Regions from separate parts of the Paenibacillus sp. HJGM_3 genome, predicted to be linked through region 3. Evidence: riboswitches for the same ligand, from Rfam matches in the RefSeq annotation. Region 3 holds a riboswitch; each other region holds the start of a gene.
What was found. Region 3 has a riboswitch for cyclic di-AMP ahead of ACI5FR_RS02170 (C40 family peptidase). Riboswitches for the same ligand answer to the same signal wherever they lie in the genome.
Positions count from the first base shown of each region.

Region 1 (7,113 bases), on a different contig from region 3:
CATCAGCAATAAAGGTCCGAAATTCCAAAGAACCTTCCCCCCGTACAACGTAATGTCCAGCCCTGCTGTTTTGTTCAGAATCAGAACGACTAGTTTGATCACCAACAAGACTAGACCGACCAGAAATAACACATCGAACGCAAACTTTAATTTCGGATAGGCCAATTGTCGGCTGTCTCTGATCACTTTCTTCGTCAACTCCTCGTCGCTTCTCAGTAACTCATCGATCGTTAAACCGAATAGATCGCTTATTTTCATAATAATCTCAATACTCGGGTAGTTTTGACCGTTCTCCCATTTCGAAACCGATTGCCGGGTTACAAACAGCCTCTCGGCCAATTCGTCTTGAGACCAGCCCATCTTCTTTCTTTCCGTTTTCAACTTCTCCCCAAAGATCATAGGACCAGCTGCCTTTCTGCATTGGATAAGTCCATTGTGGTCGGACCGTATGCAAAAGTAAAGCTCGCTTTGGTTGCGAGCGGCCCGCAATCTCAGGTTGCATCCAGGCTTTCTCCCCATTGCAGCAAAAATTCCGGGCTCCCTGCTGGTCGCGTTTAAATTCGAATCATCAACGGAGTGCCAATCCGAATTCCTGCACATACTAGGGAAAAATGTGTGGGGAGTGCGTGTGATGAGGCGAGGCTATCGTAGCAAGGGACAAGATCGGGGACTGTCATCGGGCAGGCGAATTGCCGGGGCTGCCGTCTGGACGATCGCGCTCGTCCTGAGCGCTTGTTCGGCCGGTTCGACGTCCAAGTCGGCCTCGCAAGACCCGCCCGGGATCTTGCAGCCGAGCCAGGAGCAGCAGGAGCTGAGCGGAAGCACCGGAAGCGCAGGAAGCGCCGGGGACGCCGGCCTTAGCGGCCGTGTTCAATTCTCGACGCCTGCGAAGCAATATCGGTTTATCGTCGGGCAATCCGACCCGGCCAGCCCCATACCGGCCCCCGCCGCGACAACGGACCCGGCTTCGCCGCTTCAGGCGGCGGCCCCGGTTCCGGCTCCCGCGCCGACGCAGACACCGACGTCGCCGGCCGCCTCCGTCAAAAGCAAAAAGCCTGCCATCCCCGTGCAGCGGCAGCAGGAGCAGCAGGCTAAGCGAAAGCTTACATTGGGCGAGCTGAGGCACAAATATTCCGACATCTTCAAAGTGAACGGCCAGCCCGGGGTCAAGCGCATTGCCCTTACGTTCGACGATGGCCCGGACCAGCTGTATACGCCGCAAATTCTGGATGTGCTGAAGGCGCATCAGGTCAAAGCGACGTTCTTCTTACTGGGGAAACGCGCCGAGGCGAACCCAAATATCGTGCAGCGAATCGTGCAGGAAGGCCATGTAATCGGCAACCATTCCTACAGCCATCCGTTGTTCACCAAGTTGTCGGTAGAGGAGTACAAGCAGCAGATCGATCGAACCTCCGCGATCCTCCAGGCCCAAATCGGCTATACCCCGAAGCTGATTCGCCCTCCCTACGGTGAGATTACGGAGGAGCAGCTGCAGTGGACGGGCTCGAACCGGTATGTAATCGTGAATTGGAATATCGATTCCTTGGACTGGAAAGGTCTCTCGGCCGATCAAGTCTCGCACAACATCATAAGCCATGCCAGGGGGGGCGCGATTGTGCTGCAGCATTCCGCAGGGGGAGACAAGCAAAATTTGTCCGGCACCGTAGCGGCGCTCTCGACGGTGATTTCCAAAATAAAAGCGGACGGCTACGAACTCGTAACCGTCCCGCAATTATTGAAGCTATCCAAGCAAATGTAGGTACAACGTTCCTTAGTTCAACACGTACACTTGAACCTTTTGCAGCCCGAAGGAGTTCACGAACGATTTGGACCCGGGGATGAAAATATCGATCCGGTTGCCTTGGATCGCTCCGCCGATGTCGGTAGCTTTGGCGACGAGCGTCTGAGGCAGGCCGTTAAAGCTGTATCCCTTGATCAAGACGCTCGAACCGAGCGGGATGACTTTCGGATCCACCGCGATCGTACCCAGCTTCAGCGCGTTCCCGTAATAGTCGAGTCCACCGTAGCCGCCGTTTTCTTCCGGCGCGTCGGAGTAGGCCGAAGCGGTTACATTCAGCACTTTCTTAAACGTGTACGATTTGCCTTGGTGATCCTGAACGGCTTGTCCGGCTTGTGCCGCCTGTGTATCGGCCGCCGCCATCGTTTGCGCCGGAGCGCTTGCCGCAGGCTTCGCTTTTGCCGCAGCTGCTGCCGTTTTGGCTTTGTTCACGATCGGCGCTTGCTTCGCCGCAGGCGTAGCTGCCGGCGCAGTTGCGGGTGCAGGCGTTGCCTGTGGTGCCGCCGCTGCTGCAGCTTGTGCCGCTGCCGCCGCGATCGAGGCTTGAGCCGCCGCGGTCTGAGCTGCCGCCCTAGCCGCCGCCGCTTCGTTCTTCGCGATCGTGTCGATCAGTTGCGGGCGCTGCAGGTCCCAACCTGCCAGCAGGTCGAAGTGGATCGGTTCGGAAGAAATCAGGCTTATCCCATTTTGGGAATCGGCGCTCGTGGTGGCGCGGAGCGTTGCTTCCGCTGCAGGGGACTTCTCCTCATCCGGATTCAGCTTCGAAACTAGGCTTTCCGCGAAGACGGTCGTCCCGCCGACACAGAGCGCACCCAGTGCGATGGTAACCATCGTTCTGCTGAAAAGCTTGCTTTTCAATGTACATCGCTCCTTTTGTGTTGATGCCTACGAGGTTAGCTGTCGGGTTTGGGCTGAGGATACAACCCTACGTTTTCGTGAACGATTCACCCCAAACGAACGAACTCCATCCTGATTCGTTCGTACAATCCTGCGTCCCCCGCACTTTCCATCCATGAACTGGAAAGAAAGTCTCGGCCGTGCTTAGTTAACAGGCTAACATACGACAACAGTAGGGAAAAACCCTAAAAATTTGGTAATTGTTTATGTAAACGCTTTAGTTTGTAAGCATTTGTAATTCTCGAGGGCGCCGGAAAGCAAACAAAAAAGCGCTAATTTCTTAGCGCTGAGCAAAGTTTTACGGGGTTTCGAGTGTCTAGATTTGATGGTAGAAATGCCCTTTAAGCAAACGACTCTTTTTTGACAGGCGGCTCCAGCAGCTTGTAGCCCACATTGCGAATCGTAATGATGTATTCGGGCGTGCGGGCGTTTTTCTCGATTTTGTCGCGCAGATGGCTGATGTGGACGTCCACGATGCGCGTGTCTCCGAGGAAATGGTAGTCCCAAACCCCGTGCAGCAGCTGTTGTCGGCTGAGCACCTTGCCCCGGTGTTGGCACAGGAACGAGAGCAGCTCGAATTCCTTCGGCGTCAGCTCGATCGGATTGCCGTGCAAGAACACTTCCCGCTGCGCGGGGCGCAGCTCGAGGGGGCCGATCTCGATCGTCTCCTCCGTATTGGCCGGCAGCGTGTGGAGGCGTCTCAGAATCGCCTGGATCCGGGAGACGAGCTCCTGCGGACTGAATGGCTTCGTCATATAATCGTCCGCGCCGTTGTCGAGACCGGTGATCTTATCCGACAAGTCCTGCAGGGCGGTCAGCATGATGATCGGGACGAGATTGCCTTGGCTGCGCAGCCTCCGGCACACTTGGATGCCGTCCAGCTTGGGCAGCATCAGATCGAGCACGATCAGATCCGGGCGAAACTGGGGCAGCACGTCGAAGACCGCCTCCCCGTCAAACACACATTGCACCTCATATCCGACCAGCTTCAGATTGAATTCAATCAGCATGGAGATCGAGGGTTCGTCATCAACGACAAGGATTCGTTTTTTCATCATCATCGTCTCCTTTATGTCACAGTCTGGGTCGCAGGTGGTACCCTAACGTTAAGATTAGCTCCATTATCGCCCGGCAACGTCATGCCGATATTAATCATTCGTAAAGCGGGTGTTAAAAATCGCGGCAAATTTGTTGTATAATGAAACGCGAGGTGAACGCATTGGCTTTTCATATCGTCCTAGTCGAGCCGGAGATACCGGCCAATACCGGCAACATATCCCGCACTTGCGCGGCTACGGGAACATACCTGCACTTGGTGCGGCCGCTCGGATTCCAAACCGATGACAAGACGCTCAAACGGGCGGGACTCGATTACTGGCATTCCGTCAAGATCGATTACTATGACTCTTTCCAGGAGCTGCAGGCGAAGTTTCCAGATGCTCGCTATTTCTATGCGACTACCAAGGCGACCCGTCTCTATACCGAGTTTGAGTACCGGGACGGCGATTTCTTCGTATTCGGCAAGGAGACCAAGGGGCTTCCGCCGGAGCTGATCGAGGCGAACCGCGAGACATGCATTCGGATGCCGATGACGGATGCCGTCCGGTCGCTGAATTTATCCAACTCGGCGGCCATCGTGCTGTTCGAGGGGCTTCGGCAGAACGGCTTTCTCGGCTTACATTGATTTTTCGCGTAGAATTTCAAAAGATTCCCCTTTGTGAATGAGTCTTTAGAAGGATTTTTCATCGTGCACAGCGAATGATTATCATTGTAATTTCGAGCTTTCTTGAGGATCCTGGGGAGGGGGAAGTATGATGAGGCCTGCCGGAGTCGTACGCAAAGTAGATCAACTAGGCAGAATTGTTTTACCGAAGTCGTTAAGGAAACGTTACAAAATGAATGAAGGCGACCCTGTGGAAATTTTGGTTGCCGGGGATCAAATTTTGCTGGAGCGGTATCGCCCGAAATGTGTGTTTTGCGGAGAAATGAACGGCGTTACCGAATACCGCGAGAAGCACATTTGCGAAGGCTGCATGGGGGAAATGGCCCAGATTCGAGCTTAAGCGACTTGATCTTGCGGATCCCAGCGGAATGACGAGCGAAACACCCTACACCCCAGACTCGCGCAAAAGAATAGACGATACAAGGAAAGAGACGTGCTTCGTCCGGACAGGGCGAGGGCACGTCTCTTGTTTTTAAAGACGGCTTCACAGGGGGAGGATGGACAGTGCCGACATCTCGTGTTACTGGACGGGATAAGCGAGCTTAGGCCGAGAAAGTCGAGTTACTTGTCAGGATCCGAGACGCTAGGCGGGATAAGCCGAAAAAGTCGTGTGACTGGGGGTTGGAAATCGCTCCTTATTGGAGCCAGGCCTTGCGGAGACTGTTGCAGAGGGAAAACCTCCTTCTTTTTCCGATGAAACGGTGCCTTTTGCTTCGATGAAAGGGAAAATCTCCCTCTCTTTCGGTCTTTTCTTCAAAGCCCCATAATTGGAATGGAGTCATCATAGTGAAATGAATTACACTATTGGTGAAGGGGGCTGATGATCATGAAAAACCCAACGATCTATGAAGAAATGCGAATGAAAGTTGCACAAGAAGCACTTAGCGGAACAAGAGCTGGGTTCTTAGCTCGAAAGTACAATGTTTCCCCAAAAACGATTTACAATTGGGTGAGTCAATATAAACAAAAATACGGAGCCGAGGCTATTCCTTCCGTGAACGAACGAATCGATGACTCTAAGCGCCTTCAAGAACTAGAAGATAAGTACGAAAAAGCGGTAAAAATGATTGGAGAAAAAGATCTCGAAATTGAGATTCTCCGTGACCTCGTAAAAAAGAGCAACCCCGCTTACAAGAAAGACTCGAAATAGCCGACAAATACATGAAGCGGGGCTTTGCTGCAGCACTCGTGTTGCGCTTGGTCGGCGTGAACGAATCGACTTACTATGCACGAAAGAAACGGAAATTAGAGCGGCGCGGTCGCAGAGAAAAAACGATTTCTGCCGGTCGCCCGTTCCCTGAGTATTCCCTGACGAAAGACGGTAAAAAGATCAGCGACGCCCAGATCGAAGAATGGCTAATGGAACTCGTCGAAGGCGAAGAACAAGGCTATGGGTACCGAAACCTTGCTCATGCGTTGTACATGCAAAAGGGACTCCTTTTGAACCATAAGAAGGCCTACCGACTTTGTAAGAAGTTAGGCCTCCTGCATACGCAGCGGAAGAAGAAGTTTAAGTATCCTCGGCGCTTACCCAAAAACCGAGTCGTTACAGGACCGAACCAGCTATGGCAAATGGACATTAAATACGGATATGTAGCAGGGTACGATAGCTTTTTCTTTCTATTCGACATCATTGATGTGTTTGACCGAGCGATTGTAGGTTACCATGTTGGCTCAAGTTGTGATGCTAAAGACGTTTGTGCAGCCGTGAAGCGAGCGTTACTGGCGCGAATACAACCTGGAGAAGAGAAGCCTGTCCTGCGTACAGACAATGGACCTCAATTTTTGAGCAATCGGTTTGGTGAACTGTGTCTGGAAGATGAGCAAAACCCGCTCATTCACGAGCGGATCCCGCCCAAAACACCAAACCTGAATGCTTACATTGAATCCTTCCACAGCAACATTGAGTGGGACTTGTTCTCAAGAGAAGAGTTTAACACCTTTGAAGAAGCGTACCAGGCCGTCCATCAATACATCGAGTTTTACAACCAAAGACGCTTTCATGGCAGCTTAAAGCGAATGAGTCCTGTTCAATTCCACGAAGCATGGAAAGCAGATAAATTGCCAGAGATTAAAATCGCTGTATGAAGCCCGTCAAGGCCCGCAGAGCGGTTTACTTTAGCCTTGACGGAGTGAGGATACCATCCAACACTTTTTTACAATCCTCCGGCCCATTTGGCCGGGGACGGCACACGCCGAGTGACGGGGTGCAGGGGGCGTGCTCCCTGCAAAAAAAAGGAATACTACGACAAACCGAGTAATTCACAACATGACTCCAAAATTAAGGGGCCGAGCCGATTTCGCCCTCCTTACTTGTAAAGTGGGGGAGGTTTTCCCGAGGTTTTCCCTCCCTCCGTTGGAGCGATAGCCCTCGTAATCCCATAACCTCGTTAATTGAAGTAATTCAACACCCCGTGCGCGAGCTCGTAGTTCAGAATACGCTCTCTCTTGCCTCGTTCGGCCGAAACTAACCAACCTTTGTCGCACAGCTTCGCGAGCATCAATCCCGCCGTTTTGGCGTCGATGTCGAAATGCTTCACCACATCCATCCGGCGTATGGGCCGAGCGATGGTGATGGCCAGTCGGATCAGCTCCTTTTCGGCCAGCTGGGCGCGGGAGACGGGAGGAGGGCTCGACTGGTAACGAGCGAGCACCATGCGGAGCAGAGCGATACAGAGCTCCGGCCGCTGCTCCA
Region 1 is NZ_JBJGED010000018.1:109,535-116,647, forward strand. Features, by position in the region: gene ACI5FR_RS19855 (helix-turn-helix domain-containing protein) at 1-399, opposite strand, end outside; gene ACI5FR_RS19860 (polysaccharide deacetylase family protein) at 632-1,759, shown strand; gene ACI5FR_RS19865 (3D domain-containing protein) at 1,772-2,656, opposite strand; cyclic di-AMP (ydaO/yuaA leader) riboswitch at 2,666-2,845, opposite strand; gene ACI5FR_RS19870 (response regulator transcription factor) at 3,037-3,753, opposite strand; gene trmL (tRNA (uridine(34)/cytosine(34)/5-carboxymethylaminomethyluridine(34)-2'-O)-methyltransferase TrmL) at 3,915-4,379, shown strand; gene ACI5FR_RS19880 (AbrB/MazE/SpoVT family DNA-binding domain-containing protein) at 4,510-4,758, shown strand; gene ACI5FR_RS19885 (helix-turn-helix domain-containing protein) at 5,245-5,568, shown strand; gene ACI5FR_RS19890 (IS3 family transposase) at 5,580-6,506, shown strand; gene ACI5FR_RS19895 (hypothetical protein) at 6,809-7,113, opposite strand, start outside.
Region 1: another riboswitch for cyclic di-AMP. It lies ahead of ACI5FR_RS19865 (3D domain-containing protein); the one in region 3 lies ahead of ACI5FR_RS02170 (C40 family peptidase).

Region 2 (7,113 bases), on a different contig from region 3:
CGCGCTCATGCTTCCTTGCCTTCGTGTCTCCTCAGCTGGAGATGCCGTTCGGCACGGCTCGATCGTTCGCGATGTGCGCCCCTGAGCTCCTCTCGCCCTTACTGTGAAACACAGGCAGCCTTTGCCTGTGTTTCTTTCGATTTCGTCGAATGATACGATTGGAGCGTGATGAATAAATGGAAGCTATAACCTTACAAACCCTGCCGCCCAAGGCGGTGCTAGTCGGCGTCCACCTGCCGCATCATGCCGATTTCGCTTACTCCATGCAGGAGCTGCGGAATTTGGCGGAGGCGAACGACCTGGAGGTCGTCGATACTTTGTCGCAGAAAGCGGCGCGCGTGAGTCCGTCCCATTACCTTGGCACGGGCAAAATCGAGGAGCTGCGCACGCTCGTGCTCGGCCATGAAGCGACGCTCGTCATCTTCAACGACGAGCTGTCGCCTTCCCAGCTCCGCAATTTGGAGGCGTCGCTCGAGGTCACGGTCATCGATCGGACGCTGCTCATCCTGGACATCTTCGCCCAGCGGGCCCAGTCCCGCGAAGCCCAGCTGCAGGTCGAGGTCGCCCGGCTGCAATACATGCTGCCCCGCCTCGTCGGGCTGCGCGCCTCGCTCGGCCGCCAGGGCGGGGGCGCCGGGCTCAAGAACCGCGGCTCCGGCGAGACGCAGCTCGAGCTCGACCGGCGGCGTATCGAGGAGCGCATCTCCACGCTCCAGACGGAGCTCGAGAAGCTCGTCGCGCGGCGCCAAGTGCAGCGCAAGCAGCGGCACAAGAACGAGATGCCCGTCGTTTGTCTCGTCGGCTACACGAATACGGGCAAATCCAGCTTGATGAACGCGCTGATGGAAGCGTGCCAGGCCGACTCGGCGAAGCACGTGTTCGTCAAGAACATGCTGTTCGCGACGCTGGAGACGTCGGTGCGGCAGCTGGAGCTGCCGGATCGCAAGACGTTCCTGCTCACCGATACGGTCGGGTTCGTCAGCCAGCTGCCGCACCATCTGGTGAAGGCGTTCCGCTCGACGCTCGAGGAAGTGGCCGAGGCCGACCTGCTCGTCCATGTCGTCGACGCCTCCAACCCTCAGGGTGCGCTGCAGATCGAAGTGACGAAGGCGACACTGAAGGAACTCGGCGCCGCCGAGATCCCCACCATATATGCGTACAACAAGTGCGATCAGACCGATGAGGCTTATCCGCGTGTCGAGGAAGACCGCATCTACATGTCGGTGAAGGAGCGGAGCGGCTTGACCGAGCTGCTCGAGCAGGTTCGCCGCCACATTTTCCAGGACTATGTGCAATGCGAGATCCTGATCCCGTTCGACCAAGGCCGTCTCGTCGCCTATTTCAACGAGCACGCCAACGTGCAGGCCACGAGCTATGAGCCGGAGGGCACGCGCCTAACGCTCGAGTGCCGGGCAGCGGACTTCGAGCGGTACAAAGATGCGTTCGTCGTGTTGTAAGCCTAACAGTAGGCCAAAAAAGGGCGGTCCCCCTGTCATCCCGCATGACAGAGGGCCGCCTCTTTTAACGTTCTATCGCTGTTTTTCCTCCAAAATCCCCTTGATCCGCATCAAATCGTTCCGGTTCGCTCTCCGCATCATGACTGCCATGAAAGGTGCGATGAACGCGGAGAACCCGGTCGGGTTCCCCCGGTTGCGCAGCGTCATCCGGGTAGCGTCGCCTTCTACCGGCTCCCAAGTATAGGTCGTCTCCATCGGGAACGGACCGTCCGCCGTCCTCATGACGAGCCGCTGCCCAGGGACGTATTCCGCGATCTCGTACACATAGGCAAGTGTCTTGCCCAAGAATTGAGCCCGAAAAGCAATGCGTGACCCGACGGTTAGCGGCCTCGGCGTCTGCCATTCGGCCGATTGAATGTTGACGTACCAGTCCGGAGCGTGGTCCGGATTCGCGGCGTACTCGGCCACTTCGTCGCGGGTGCGGCGAATGACGATTTCGGTTTGCACGTCTACCATGCTGCGCTGCCTCCCCTCAGATTCATTGGTACAAGATCAGCATATACTAGGAGGAAAAAATGAACAATATTTATTAAGTTGACACTAAATTAAGTATGTGCTAAATTAATGACATGATCGATAAAGCCCTTCACGCTATAACGGAACCCAGGCGCAGAGAGATCCTGCATCTCATCCGGGACGGGGAGCTCCCCGCCAGCGCCATCGCGTCGCAATTCCAGATTTCGGCGCCCGCCATTTCGCAGCATCTCAAGGTACTTGAAGAGGCCGGACTCGTCGTGGTCAGGCGGGCCGGTACGAAACGCTATTACGGCATAAGGAGGACCGGGTTCGCCGAACTGAAGATGTACATCGACAGCTTCTGGGACGACAGCTTGCTGCGTCTGAAGGAAGCGGCAGAAGCCGAGGAAAGGAGATTGCAAGATGACAATCAGCAGCAGTGAGACGATTACCAAAGAAATCTACATCGAATGCCGGCCGGAGACGCTCTTCTCGTTCTTCACCGATCCGGACAAGCTGGTACAGTGGATGGGACGACATGTGCTCCTGGAGCCCCGGATCGGCGGCAAGTACCGGATCGATATTAACGGCAGCGACATCGCTCTGGGTGAGTATAAGGAAATTGTTCCCCATGAGCGAATTGTTATGACATGGGGCTGGGAGAAGTCGAAGCTGGTCCCGCCGGGATCGAGCACGCTTACGTTCCAGCTGACGCCGCGCGATAAGGGCACTCTGTTGCACTTGATCCATTCCGACTTGCCGGCAACGGAGATGGCCTCCCATACTCAGGGCTGGACGCATTATATGACGCGCCTGGAGATGCTAGCCCAAGGCCAAGACCCAGGCGTCGATCCTTGGTCGGAAGCGCCTATGTCGAGCAACGATTAACGATATTTATATTTAAGGAGATGGACTTTATTATGAAAACTTTAACTTGCAACTGCGGATTCACGGTCACGGACGACAACGCTTATAAGGTCGAAGCCGCCATGTGGCATCACGCCATCCATGATCATGCAGACATGTTGAAGAGCATGACGGTCGACATGCTGGAGCAATGGTTGAAGGGCAAGGACGAGCAATTGAAAGCCGGCGCTTAAAAACCTTCGGAGAGCAACAAGAGACACCTGTGAGGGTGTCTCTTGTAATTGTTTCTAGACGATTCTTTTGGCATAAACCAAAGATCGAGCGAACCATGTCCCTTCCATCGGTTCAAACGTCACTTTGCCACGCCCGCCCCCGCATTGGAGGATGTAATGTTTGCCGTCGATCTCACCTGCATAAATTCCGACATGACCACCGCCGCCGCTTGTAGACTGGTTTAAGGAACCGTCGCCAGGATCGGCCGAGTTCTTAAAGAACAACACGTCTCCGACTTGCAAATTTTTGAACTTGTCCTCAGAGTCAAGGATCACCTGATAGCCAATACTACTGTTGTAGCGTTGTTCGCGCGATGAACCGGAAAACTCAATGCCTAATGCACTTTTATATACCCAGGAAGTGAAATTCGAGCAATCAAACCCATAACCCGGTTGCTGCTTGCTTTGGCGCCATTTGACGCCAAGCTGTGTTTTGCCCGCTTCAATTAATTTATCCAGATTTGCCGCTTGCTCAATACTCGGAACCGTTTCTGGAAAAGTGATCGATGATGCATCGTTGGTTGCGGCGAATGCAGAAGCTTGTCCAACTCCTGTTAATGCAAGAACACTGGCAAGGGTAATAACTCCCTTGGTAAACATCTTATTTTTGAACATGTGTAGGCTCCTCCAAGAAATCGTATTGCCTCCGAGGTTAGTTGACGGGTTCGGGTCGAGGAAACCCTATTCTCCCCATCATTCCGAGCGATCTCGAAATGAGGGAATGAAAATTCACCCCTGCTGATCCCAATCAGGGAAATCAGCTATAAAGCATCCCCCGTACAAAGAATTGAACAACGGCCAGTAGACCGGTTCACTCATTTGATTCGGCCCTTTAATCCTACTCTCATTAACTAAAAGAGTCACCCCACAGATTTTGGTTCTAAACTTTCATAAAAAATCCCCTCCGCAGTCAACGCTTCGTTGTCTACCGAGAGGACAATCGTACAATTTCGAGCTTAAGAAGCCCTATCATGGATCCGTATGACGTGTAGTTCGATTTTATCCAATTGGAGTCGGTGTTGGGGGAAGTTTGTGAAATCAAACTAGAGCGCAAGTTGCATCCGTTCGATGAGCCTCCATAATGAATCGACAGCCTCTTTTTCCGACTTAGAGCGGAAGTTGAATCGGTTTGGACTTGTAGTTCGATACTACCTGCATTATCGCTTTGCTTGAATGGACTGAGCCACCTCCAGAAGCTGGGCGGACACATCCTCCCAACGCTCCTTCATCCGCTCCCGCATGACGCTGTTCTCCAGCTTTTCCTGATGAAAGCTAATCGTGGTGGCGTCGGCGCGCTTGGGATTCGGGATCACGCGGATTTGCAGCGTAGAAGGGCTGCTCCAGTTCTCCGGCTGCCAGGTGAGACGGAGCTGATGCAGCGGCTTCACGACGCGCAGCTCCCCGCAGGTTCCCTCCGAGGTGCAGTACTTGTGCCCTTTCTCCAGCTCCAGGGAGCGTAGTTCGCCCAGCCAGAGCGCGAGCCCTTCCGGAGTGAGCAGCAAGTCCCAAGCTTCTTGCTGGGTAAGGGGGAATGTCCGGCGAACCCCGATTTGGAATCCGGCCGAAGCCGTTTGACCGATCATACGATCCACTCCTTGTTCGATGGATTAGTGAGTTAGTTAGCTATAACAAACCTACCCCCTTATAGTACACCCGGTCGGACCACCGCCTCAAGCCGATTCAGCTTGCTGCCGAAACTCCGGAACAGCGTCAAGGTACAGCCCCACTATGCTTCAACCGTTCCGCTATTTCATGAAACCCATACTGAAACTTGATTGGAGCCACATTCGACATGCATCTACAAATTCCTCCGCTACGATGAGTATTCTGGCCGCAGGTGGTAAATAATGTAGCTGATCCACTCAATACACAGGAGGTAGCTTCAATGAAACGATCCATCATGCTAGCCGCGTTCCTGCTCGCAGGCGCAATGGCGGCTACAGGCTGCGGTCAAGCGCGGACCACCCACTCGTCGGCGGTAGAGACGTCGGCGGGTCAGCCGATGACTATAGACATCGTGAACGGCCAAGGCACGAAAATCGGATCGGCCCGCTTGACGCCGATGAGCCACGGTGTCCTGTTCGAAGTCGATGCCGCCCAGCTCGCCCCGGGGGCGCACGGCATCCACCTTCACGAAACCGGCCAGTGCAAGGCCCCGGACTTCAAGTCGGCCGGCAGCCATTTCAATCCGACCGGCAAGCAGCACGGATTCAATAATCCGAAGGGCTATCACGCCGGCGATCTGCCGAATCTGGTCGTGACCGCGGATGGGAAGGCGCAGGCCCAGTTCTTCGACCCCAACGTGACGCTGGAAAAAGGAAAGCCGAACTCGCTCCTCAAGGAGGGCGGTACGGCTCTCGTAATTCATGAGAAGGCGGACGACTACAAGACCGACCCCGCCGGCGACTCCGGCGACCGGATCGCTTGCGGTCAAATCCGCTAAATGCGCAAACGGCTGTTCGAGGGAAACCCTTGAACAGCCGTTTTTTCATGCGGGTTATTCGCAGCGGACGAGGAGGTCGATCGGATACCGCCCCGCGTTGCGCCCGTACAGCGCCAGCCCACCCTCATCCGCCTGCAGCGAGAGCTTCAGCCGGCGTGTCCGCTCCAGCCGGGCGGCGATGCGTCCGGGAACCGCGACCTTGCACAAGTACCCGTATGAGCCCGCCTCGTCCAGCTTGTTCGAGACCGGCTGATAGTGCCAGGAGAGCACGCCCCGGCTATCGGCCGGATCGTCGGGCAGGAGGAACGACTCGATCGGCTCGCCGTCGATGCAAACTTGGATTCGCGACTCGTGACGCTCTTCGTCGGTCATGTAGTACGTGTTCGGATTACGCTCCGTATTCGCGTCCGCTCCGTGCATGAACGAGATATCCGGCTTCGCGTAGCTGTCTCCTTCGACGTTCCGGGCCAGGAGGCGCTTGGCGCTCGCCTCGAACACCAGCTCCACGTTCCCGAGGAACGGCAGCTCCTCCCGACTCGGCAGCTCGATCTCGTAGTCGAACCGGCCGCTCCGGGCTCCGTTCGCCTTGTGGCCTTGGATCGCGCTCCATTGGTGGGGGAACGTGTGGCTCGCGAATTGGCCGACCGGCACCCCGATCGTCACGCCGGTCGCCTCATACCGGCCGCCGGCCTGCCCGCTCCGCACATCGAATGTCGTGAAATTGCGGGTCACGACCTCCCCCTCCTCCGTATGCAGACGGAGAGCCAGCACAGCGACGGCATCGCAATCCGGCATGTGCACGGCAAGCGGCTGCAGCGGGGATACCCCGTACCCGTCCCAATCGAGATCCAGGCTGCCGCGGTCCGCCACGAGCCGCGTCCCGAGGCTGTCGTACCACAGCTCCCAGCTCAAGCGTAGCGTCTGTCCGAAATACCGGTCCGAGAAGCTCGAGCGGAGAAGAGGCACGTTCGACAGGCTTCCGGCTTCGGCGGTTACGCAGGGAGGACTGTCTATTACGATGAAATCAGCGGAATGCAGGTCTTTCAACGTCATGCCCGGCACGAACCATTCGTAGCCGAATTGCTTTTCCGAGCCGTTCAATCGGTAGTAGCCGTTAAACTCGTTGATGACGTCGCGGAACTCTGTGAAGACGAAGCCGCACAGCTTATCGTGACGCCGGAATTCATTCAGCATGTAGCGGTAATGCCAAGCGATGTCGCTGTCCCCGGCGCCCCCCTCAATGCCCCACACGTTGCCGCATTCGCTGTTCAGCAAGGGAGCGTCGGTCTGGACGTTGCCCTCGCAGTAGTTAAACGCGGAGCCCGGAAACGTCTGGTCCACGATTTTGGCGATATGCCTGCGTACTTCCTCGTATCCGTTGATATAAAAATGCCACGTATTCAGGTCGGATTCGACATGGTCCCAGTTGCAGGCCGAGTTGTCCTCCACGAGCCGGGTCGGATCGAGCTGCTTGGCCCAGCGGTAGACGCCCCGCACCCATTCTTGCGTCTCGGGCAAATAGCGCTTCGCCGGAATCCAATCCCTCGTTTGGTCGGAA
Region 2 is NZ_JBJGED010000006.1:195,295-202,407, forward strand. Features, by position in the region: gene hflX (GTPase HflX) at 177-1,457, shown strand; gene ACI5FR_RS09360 (SRPBCC family protein) at 1,530-1,973, opposite strand; gene ACI5FR_RS09365 (ArsR/SmtB family transcription factor) at 2,087-2,416, shown strand; gene ACI5FR_RS09370 (SRPBCC family protein) at 2,397-2,861, shown strand; gene ACI5FR_RS09375 (hypothetical protein) at 2,894-3,073, shown strand; gene ACI5FR_RS09380 (C40 family peptidase) at 3,128-3,727, opposite strand; cyclic di-AMP (ydaO/yuaA leader) riboswitch at 3,739-3,952, opposite strand; gene ACI5FR_RS09385 (SRPBCC domain-containing protein) at 4,270-4,695, opposite strand; gene ACI5FR_RS09390 (superoxide dismutase family protein) at 4,998-5,555, shown strand; gene ACI5FR_RS09395 (glycoside hydrolase family 2 protein) at 5,610-7,113, opposite strand, start outside.
Region 2: another riboswitch for cyclic di-AMP. It lies ahead of ACI5FR_RS09380 (C40 family peptidase); the one in region 3 lies ahead of ACI5FR_RS02170 (C40 family peptidase).

Region 3 (7,113 bases):
TTGGACGTGGGAGGATCTGGTGCAGGCGGCTTCGCAGCTTACCCGGGAGGTTAGCCCCTCCACGGTTCAATATGGCTTTTCGTTTTCTCCTTCCTTTTACCGCTGGCCGTTGTTTTTCCTGCAAGAGGGAGGGGAGTTTGTGAAGGATGGGATTGCTTTCCCTCCGTCGGAGCAAGGGAAAGCCGGAATCCGGTTTATACTCGATTTGATCTACAAGTATAGAGTAGCGCCGCTGCTCTATAAGAGCTCTGACCTGAGCGAGCAGTTTTTCCATCGGGGCAAGGTCGGCATGATTTTATCCACGTACTATTTGTGCGAGTCGTATAGCGGCAATCCTTTTGAATGGGGAATTTGCAAATTTCCTACCGGCAGAATGGACAAGTCTTTAGCCATCTCTACGAATATCGGGATCAGCAAAGATTGCGAGCATGTACACGAGGCCCGTTATTTCATCCAATATTTGTTGTCCGAGCCTGTTCAAGCGTTCATTAAAGCGAAGAGCACCACTATTCCGGTCGTCCGATCGGTGGCGGAATCCACGAATTACCCGCATACATCTTTTACAGGCGAGGGGTATTATTCGTTCTTGGATACATTGGGCGATATCCAATTGGTCAATGATTTGGGTCTATCCAATCATCAAGTCGCTCAGCTAAACCAGGCGATGGAGATGGTCTGGTTCCGGACGGAGACGTTCGATCATGTATGGGAAGCCATTGGAGCGCGTTCCGATTAAGCTTGGCGCCTCTTTTGTAGTTGCGGACGGCGATTTCAACATGATACGCTTTGCTTGTCATATCCAGTTGAAGGAGGAGTAGGTTATGAGCGAAGCCAAGTACATATGCCGCCGGCTGCCGGCGGAGGGGAAGCTGTCGCTTCCGTTGGGAGCGTCGTTGTGGGAGCGGGCCGAGCAGGTGGAGCTGCTCGAGGTGGTGAGCGGCGGTGAGCCGCGGCTCGGTACGCGCGTCCGCGCAGCCTGGAACGACTGGGGCGTGTATTACCGGTTCGAATGCGAGGACGACTATATCCTCAGCACGATGACGCAGCGTGACGACCCGATCTACGAAGAGGACGTAGTAGAAGTGTTTATGTCGGTTGACGGGGATCTGACGCGGTATTTTGAATTCGAGTTCAGCCCGGCCGGCGTCCTGTTCGACGCCAAGATCGTCAATGACTTGTCTGATCCGAAGGGCGCTTCGATTCAAGTGGACACGTCCTGGGACAGCGCGGAGCTGGCTTCCTCGGTGAGTGTGGATCTGGCGAATCGGCGGGTCGTCTACGAGATCGCGATTCCCGCAGTGGATCTGCTGAACGGGAAGTCCATCCAGCCCGGCGACGAGTGGAGGACCAACCTGTATCGCATCGACCGTAGCCCGAACCGCGACGAGGACGAGTATACCGCTTGGTCCCCTACGGGCATCGTCCGCTTCCATATCCCGCGACGATTTGGAACATTTGTCTTCGAATAGCGGATTTGGGCGGAATGGCAGCGTTTTCCCAGCATTTTGATATTGAAACCAATTCATTCCTATGCTAGCCTTACTAACAGAAACGCAACATAATCAAGCCGAATCCGGTCGTACCGAACGACCGGTACGGGGGACCGATGGAAAGAAGCTGACGGGCGCTTAGGCAGGTCCTGTCGGCCTTTTCTTTCCCATGCGCCTTCCGGCCTAAGGCCGCGAATGCGCTAGTGGGGTGAATGCGAAGCCGCTCCGTGCAGGAGCGACACGCTAGGGAACACTCTCTTCCCGAACCCGACACCTAACCTCGGAGGCACTAGGAGGGAAAGCTGGTTGAAGAAATGGTTCAAACCCGTGGCGATGTCCTGCGCCACGTTGGGACTGGCCGCCTTGCTGTATGCGGGTGCGCCGTCCGACGCCTCCGCTGCTCCGGCGGATGACGTGAAGATGCAAGTGAACGACTCGCTCGTCTCCTTCCCGGAAACCGGGCCGGTCATGAGCCCTGCCGGCTCGGTGCTCGTTCCTCTTCGTGCGGTAGCCGAGCAGATCGGCTTCAAGCTCGATTACAGCATGCAAGGCTCGACCGTCAGCCTCACGATGAGCGACGGCAAGCGATCGATCAGCCTGCGCACCGGCTCGCCGGATGCGACCGTGAACGGGAAATCCGTGAAGCTGGAGACGGCACCCGCGTTCATGAACAGTGCGACGTATGTGCCGCTTCGGTTCGTCTCGGAGAGCCTCGGTTATCTCGTGCAGTGGGATAATGATAACCGGATCGCGATCCTGAGTCTGGATGGCAGCTATCATGCCCCGGCCTGGTACGCCCCGCCGAAGAAGTCCTCGACCGACCTGCTGTTGGAAACGGCGCAGACGTACCTCGGCATCCGCTATCAATGGGGCGGTACGACGCCTGCCGGTTTCGATTGCTCCGGCTTCGTCAATTACGTGTTCGATCAGTACGGCATCGACCTGCCTCGGACGTCCCGGGGGATGTACGACAGTGCCGGCTATTCGACCGTCGGGTTAGCGCCCGGCGATCTCGTGTTCTTCAGCATCGGCGGTTCCACTACGCATGTGGGCATCTACTTGGGGAATGAGCTGTTCATCTCCTCGACGACCTCGAGCGGGGTGAAGATCGATTCGATTACGAGCAGCTATTGGGGCAAGCGTTTCATCGGCGCGAAGCGCGTCATGTAAGGAAGTCTAAGGGAAAACGGCACGGACCTGACCGCGGGTTCGGGCCGTTTTGTCGTTTGTACGCGGTACGACTTTAGGCCTAAAAGTATACAAATCGTGGCCTAGCTCTTCATTCTGCGCGCCTATTTTCCGACAAACCATTTAGAACAACTTGACGGCTCTTGCTTTCATCCACTTTTTTCTTACTCAAGGCAGGTGCAGCATAATGCGAATCAATCATAATCTGGCTGCCGGGAATACGCAGCGGCAAGCCTCCACGAATAATACGGCCGTCGGCAAAGCGCTCGAGAAGCTGTCGTCCGGCTATCGCATCAACCGCGCCGGCGACGACGCGGCCGGGCTCGCGATCTCCGAGAAGATGCGCGGGCAGATTCGCGGTCTCGATCAGGCGTCCCGCAATGCGCAGGATGCGATCTCGCTCATCCAGACCGCCGAAGGCGCGATGGGCTCGACACAAAACATCCTGCAGCGGATGCGGGAGCTGGCGGTGCAATCGGCGAACGGTACGATGACCGATTCGGACCGCGAGCAGCTGCAGAAGGAAGTGGCGCAGCTCAAGACCGAGATCGACCGGGTCGCGACGACGACCGAGTTCAATACGAAGAAGCTGCTGAACGGCAGCTTGAGCGGCAAGAAGGAGGCGCAGGGGACGGAAGTGCTCTCCGCCATGCTCGATCAGGCGGACATTCCGGCTACCTCCGCGACCGCCAAGGCCGGCTATGCCGTCCCGATGCGGGAGGCCACGCCGGGGCAGCCCGGTACGGGGTACACGCAGATGGCGGGCGAGCCGCTGATGGAGCCGATTGTGGTTCAGACCGGGCTTAACGACCAGTTCAGCATTTCAATTAACGGGTCCGTATACAATCCTGTGTCCATCCCAGCCAGCCCCGCTCGCGGCTATACGAAAGCGGAATTTATCAGTGCCTTGAATAGTGCCGTGCAGGTATCGGTGGGTACGGATTGGGTCAATGAACTTAACCAAGTTTCATTTCAGTCCAGCCCGGATGGTCGGTTAATGGTTCAAACGGTGGCGACGGGGAGCAATAGCTCGATTTCAGTCAGTTTGTCGAATCCCGGAACAGCTTCCCAATCCGCCCTGATGGCGATGGGGTATGCCGCGAAGGCTCCGGTGTTGACCGGGACGGTCAATCTGCCTCCGACGGTAACTCTAGACGCTGTGGCAGCCAACAATGATCTGAGTGTAATTCTAGGCAACTCAACCCTAACTGTGAATGTTGTGACGGATGCGGGGCTGACCGCGGGTGGCACCTATTCGTTGCCGGACCTAGTTACTGCCCTTCAAACGGCGATGGACACCCAGTTTGGGAAAGACATTATCCAAGTGAAGGATGACGGTACACACAAGCTGAGCTTCTACACTGCCATTGGGACGGCCACATTCAGTATAGCCGACAGTGGAGGCACATTTGCCACCACCCTCCTGGGCGGATCGCCGGTGAACGCGCCGGCCGGAACGCCGGTTACGAATATTAACATCAAGGGTGCCGATCATATCATTGCGAACAAAGGCGGCACTTATATAGGGGAAGGCGTGAATGACCAATTCACGATTCGCGTGAACGGCGGGGAGCCGGAGACGATTACACTGAACGCGGGGACGTATGCGCCGGTTCAGAAGCTGCTGGATGAGATCAACAATCAGCTCGGCACGCATCCGGCGCTGGCGAATGAAGTGTTCGCTTATTTGGACGAGCAAGGTAGGCTTACGTTCGCGACGTACAAGTCGGGGGCAAGCACAAGGGTAGAGGTGGGGGATCCGAACCCTCTGACCCGGACCGCGCTCGGTGTACTCGGCTTCGCCGATTCGGCGGGCGATCTGAACTCGAGCGCTTCGTTCACGAATATCGCGGCCGGGATCGACTTGACGACGGCCGCGAATCGCAAGCTTAACATTACGCTGGGGAACAAGACGGTTACCATCGATCTGGGCAATCAGAATGTGAACACGACGACCGTTCCGGGGAATGACAATACATCCCGCGATGCGTTCCTAACAGCCTTGCAGGGGGAGATCAACGCCGCCTTCGGAGAAGGAGCCTTGACCGTGAAGTGGGCGAGCGTCCCGCCGAAGGAAGTACTGACGATCAGCAGTAATGCACGGGCTTCGAAGTTCGAACTCTCGAATGGAGGAGCCGGCGTCACGGGAGCTACTGCGCTGTTCGGTGCCGCTACCGTTACCTCGTCGACCGGCTACTCCGGTGCACCGAACGAGATCCGGGTGGGCAGCGATGCGATCGCCCAATCAATCACGAACGCCACTCCGCTCAGCGAGCTCGCCGATTCCGACGGCAATGGGCTCGGGCTGAAGACGGGCCATGTGATCAAGATTACCGGCTCGCAGAACGGGGAAGGCTTCGAGACCGAGTTCCAGGTGGGGTCTGGGTCCACATTGGGCGAGCTGCTCGGGGCGCTGCGCAAGCTGGACGAGTTCCGCGGGGCAGCGGTGTCCCTGGACCTGCTCCAAGGCAAGATCGTAATCCGTGGAGCTACGGGCGAGACGAAGGACATCTCGAACCTCACGTTCACTGCGCAGCGATCGGCTACCGATTCTAGCGGCGTGTCCGCGTTCAACCGGGTGTTCAACACGTTCGCGGTGACGCGTCAAGCGCAGAACGCGAGCTCCGACCGGTCGCTCTCGATGCAGATCGGGGCCAACCAAGGGCAGACGCTGACGCTCGACATCAACAATGTGAGCCTGGGGGCGCTGCGGCTGACCGCCGTTGACGTGTCGACCTCCAATTCCTCGCAGTCGGCGATTAGCGTCATTAACAATGCCGTCGAGTTCGTCTCGACGGAGCGGGCCAAGCTGGGCGCGGCGCAAAACCGGCTCGAGCATACGATCCAGAACCTCGGCACCTCGAGCGAGAACTTGACGGCATCCGAGTCACGCATCCGCGATGTCGACATGGCCAAGGAGATGCTCGGCTTCACGAAGGACAACATCCTGTCGCAGGCCGCGCAAGCAATGCTGGCGCAAGCGAACCAACAGCCGCAGGGCGTGCTGCAGCTGCTGAAATAAGGACAACAAGAGGGCATCCCTGGCGGGATGCCCTCTTTGCCAGCCGGCCGCTCCAAAGTAAATTTTCTACTCTACAGCCCCGCAACCGACCGACTTCCGAGCTCCAAAGTAGATTTTCTACTCTACAGCCCCGCAACCACCCAACTTCGCCCATCACTCCCCCAAATCGTCCAGCCACAGCCCGCGCACCTGCTCGCACAGCTCTTCCTCGGTAAGGATGCCGGCCCAATACTTCTTCAGCTGCTGCCGGAGCAGAGCGAACGTCCGGAGCGGGAAGTTCAGCTCCCGGTGCAGCCGGTAGGAGGCCATGATCTCTCGGAACAAATAGTACCGCGCCGGCCGGTTCATCGCTTCTGGAGCCGGGTCCGCCGGAGCCTCCGCCACCCGCTTGCGCGCCGGCAGGCTGAGCGTGTCGCGCCGCAGAATCGCCTGCGCTCGCGTCGAGGCGAGGTAGTCTACTAGCTGCTTCGCCGCCTCCTTGTGCTTCGCCGCCACGTTCACGGCCACCCCGATTACGGTCATCAGCGAGCGGGGCTCGTACAAGTAAGGTAAGGGCGAGATGTCGTAATCGATCGCGGAATGCTTAATCTCGTTAAGGGTCATGTAGTTGGTCAGGATCATCGAGACTTTGCCCTGCATGAACAGCTCGTTCACGTCATGGCTGTTCTCGGACATGTAGTTCGGGAACACGCGGGGATCCGTAATAATCCGTTTGCACAACCGGATGCTCTCGAGGAGTCGCGTGTCGTGCAGCTCCACGAAGCCGCCCGCGTCCGGCTCGAAGCGGAGACCGCTCTGGAGCAGGAAGGCCGGCCAGCGGTTGTCCGACAGCAGGTGGAAGTACAGGCCGTGCCGCTCGCCCGGCACGGTCAGCGTCGCGGCGTGCTTGAGCGCCTCCGCCCAGGTCCAGCTGCCGTCCGGCTCCGGGACGCCCGCCTGGCGAAAATGCTCGCGATTGTACGCGAGCAGCACCGGCGAGAAGACGATCGGCCTCGCCAGCAGCAAGCCCCCGGACTCGAAAGCCTCGCTCGCGAACCCGTACACCCCCGGGTCGGGCGTGAGCGGCTCCAAGAGTCGAGTCGACCCGCTATGCTCGCTGCACATGAAATCCATATTGTTGATCGTGAGGGCGTCGACCAATCCGCTCTGCAGGTAGTCCCGATTGAAACCTTGGTACTCCACGGTCGAGAGCCGGACGGTCTTCACCCGGAGGCCGGGATGAAGCGCTTGGAAGTCCTCCAGCAGCGCGGTGAGATGGAAATCGCGCTCGATCGTGCCATACGTGCCGAGCGTCACCGTAAGCGTCTCCGCCGCGCGGTTCGTCACTTGGCTGCCGACCCGATTGATCTTCACGATCCATCCTTCCGCCAGTAGCTGATCCAGCCCTTTGCGCACCGACTTGTTGCTCAGGTT
Region 3 is NZ_JBJGED010000001.1:494,640-501,752, reverse strand. Features, by position in the region: gene ACI5FR_RS02180 (extracellular solute-binding protein) at 1-736, shown strand, start outside; gene ACI5FR_RS02175 (carbohydrate-binding family 9-like protein) at 822-1,469, shown strand; cyclic di-AMP (ydaO/yuaA leader) riboswitch at 1,556-1,793, shown strand; gene ACI5FR_RS02170 (C40 family peptidase) at 1,797-2,660, shown strand; partial or broken gene ACI5FR_RS02165 (flagellin N-terminal helical domain-containing protein) at 2,866-3,222, shown strand; partial or broken gene ACI5FR_RS02160 (flagellin) at 5,434-5,700, shown strand; gene ACI5FR_RS02155 (extracellular solute-binding protein) at 5,854-7,113, opposite strand, start outside.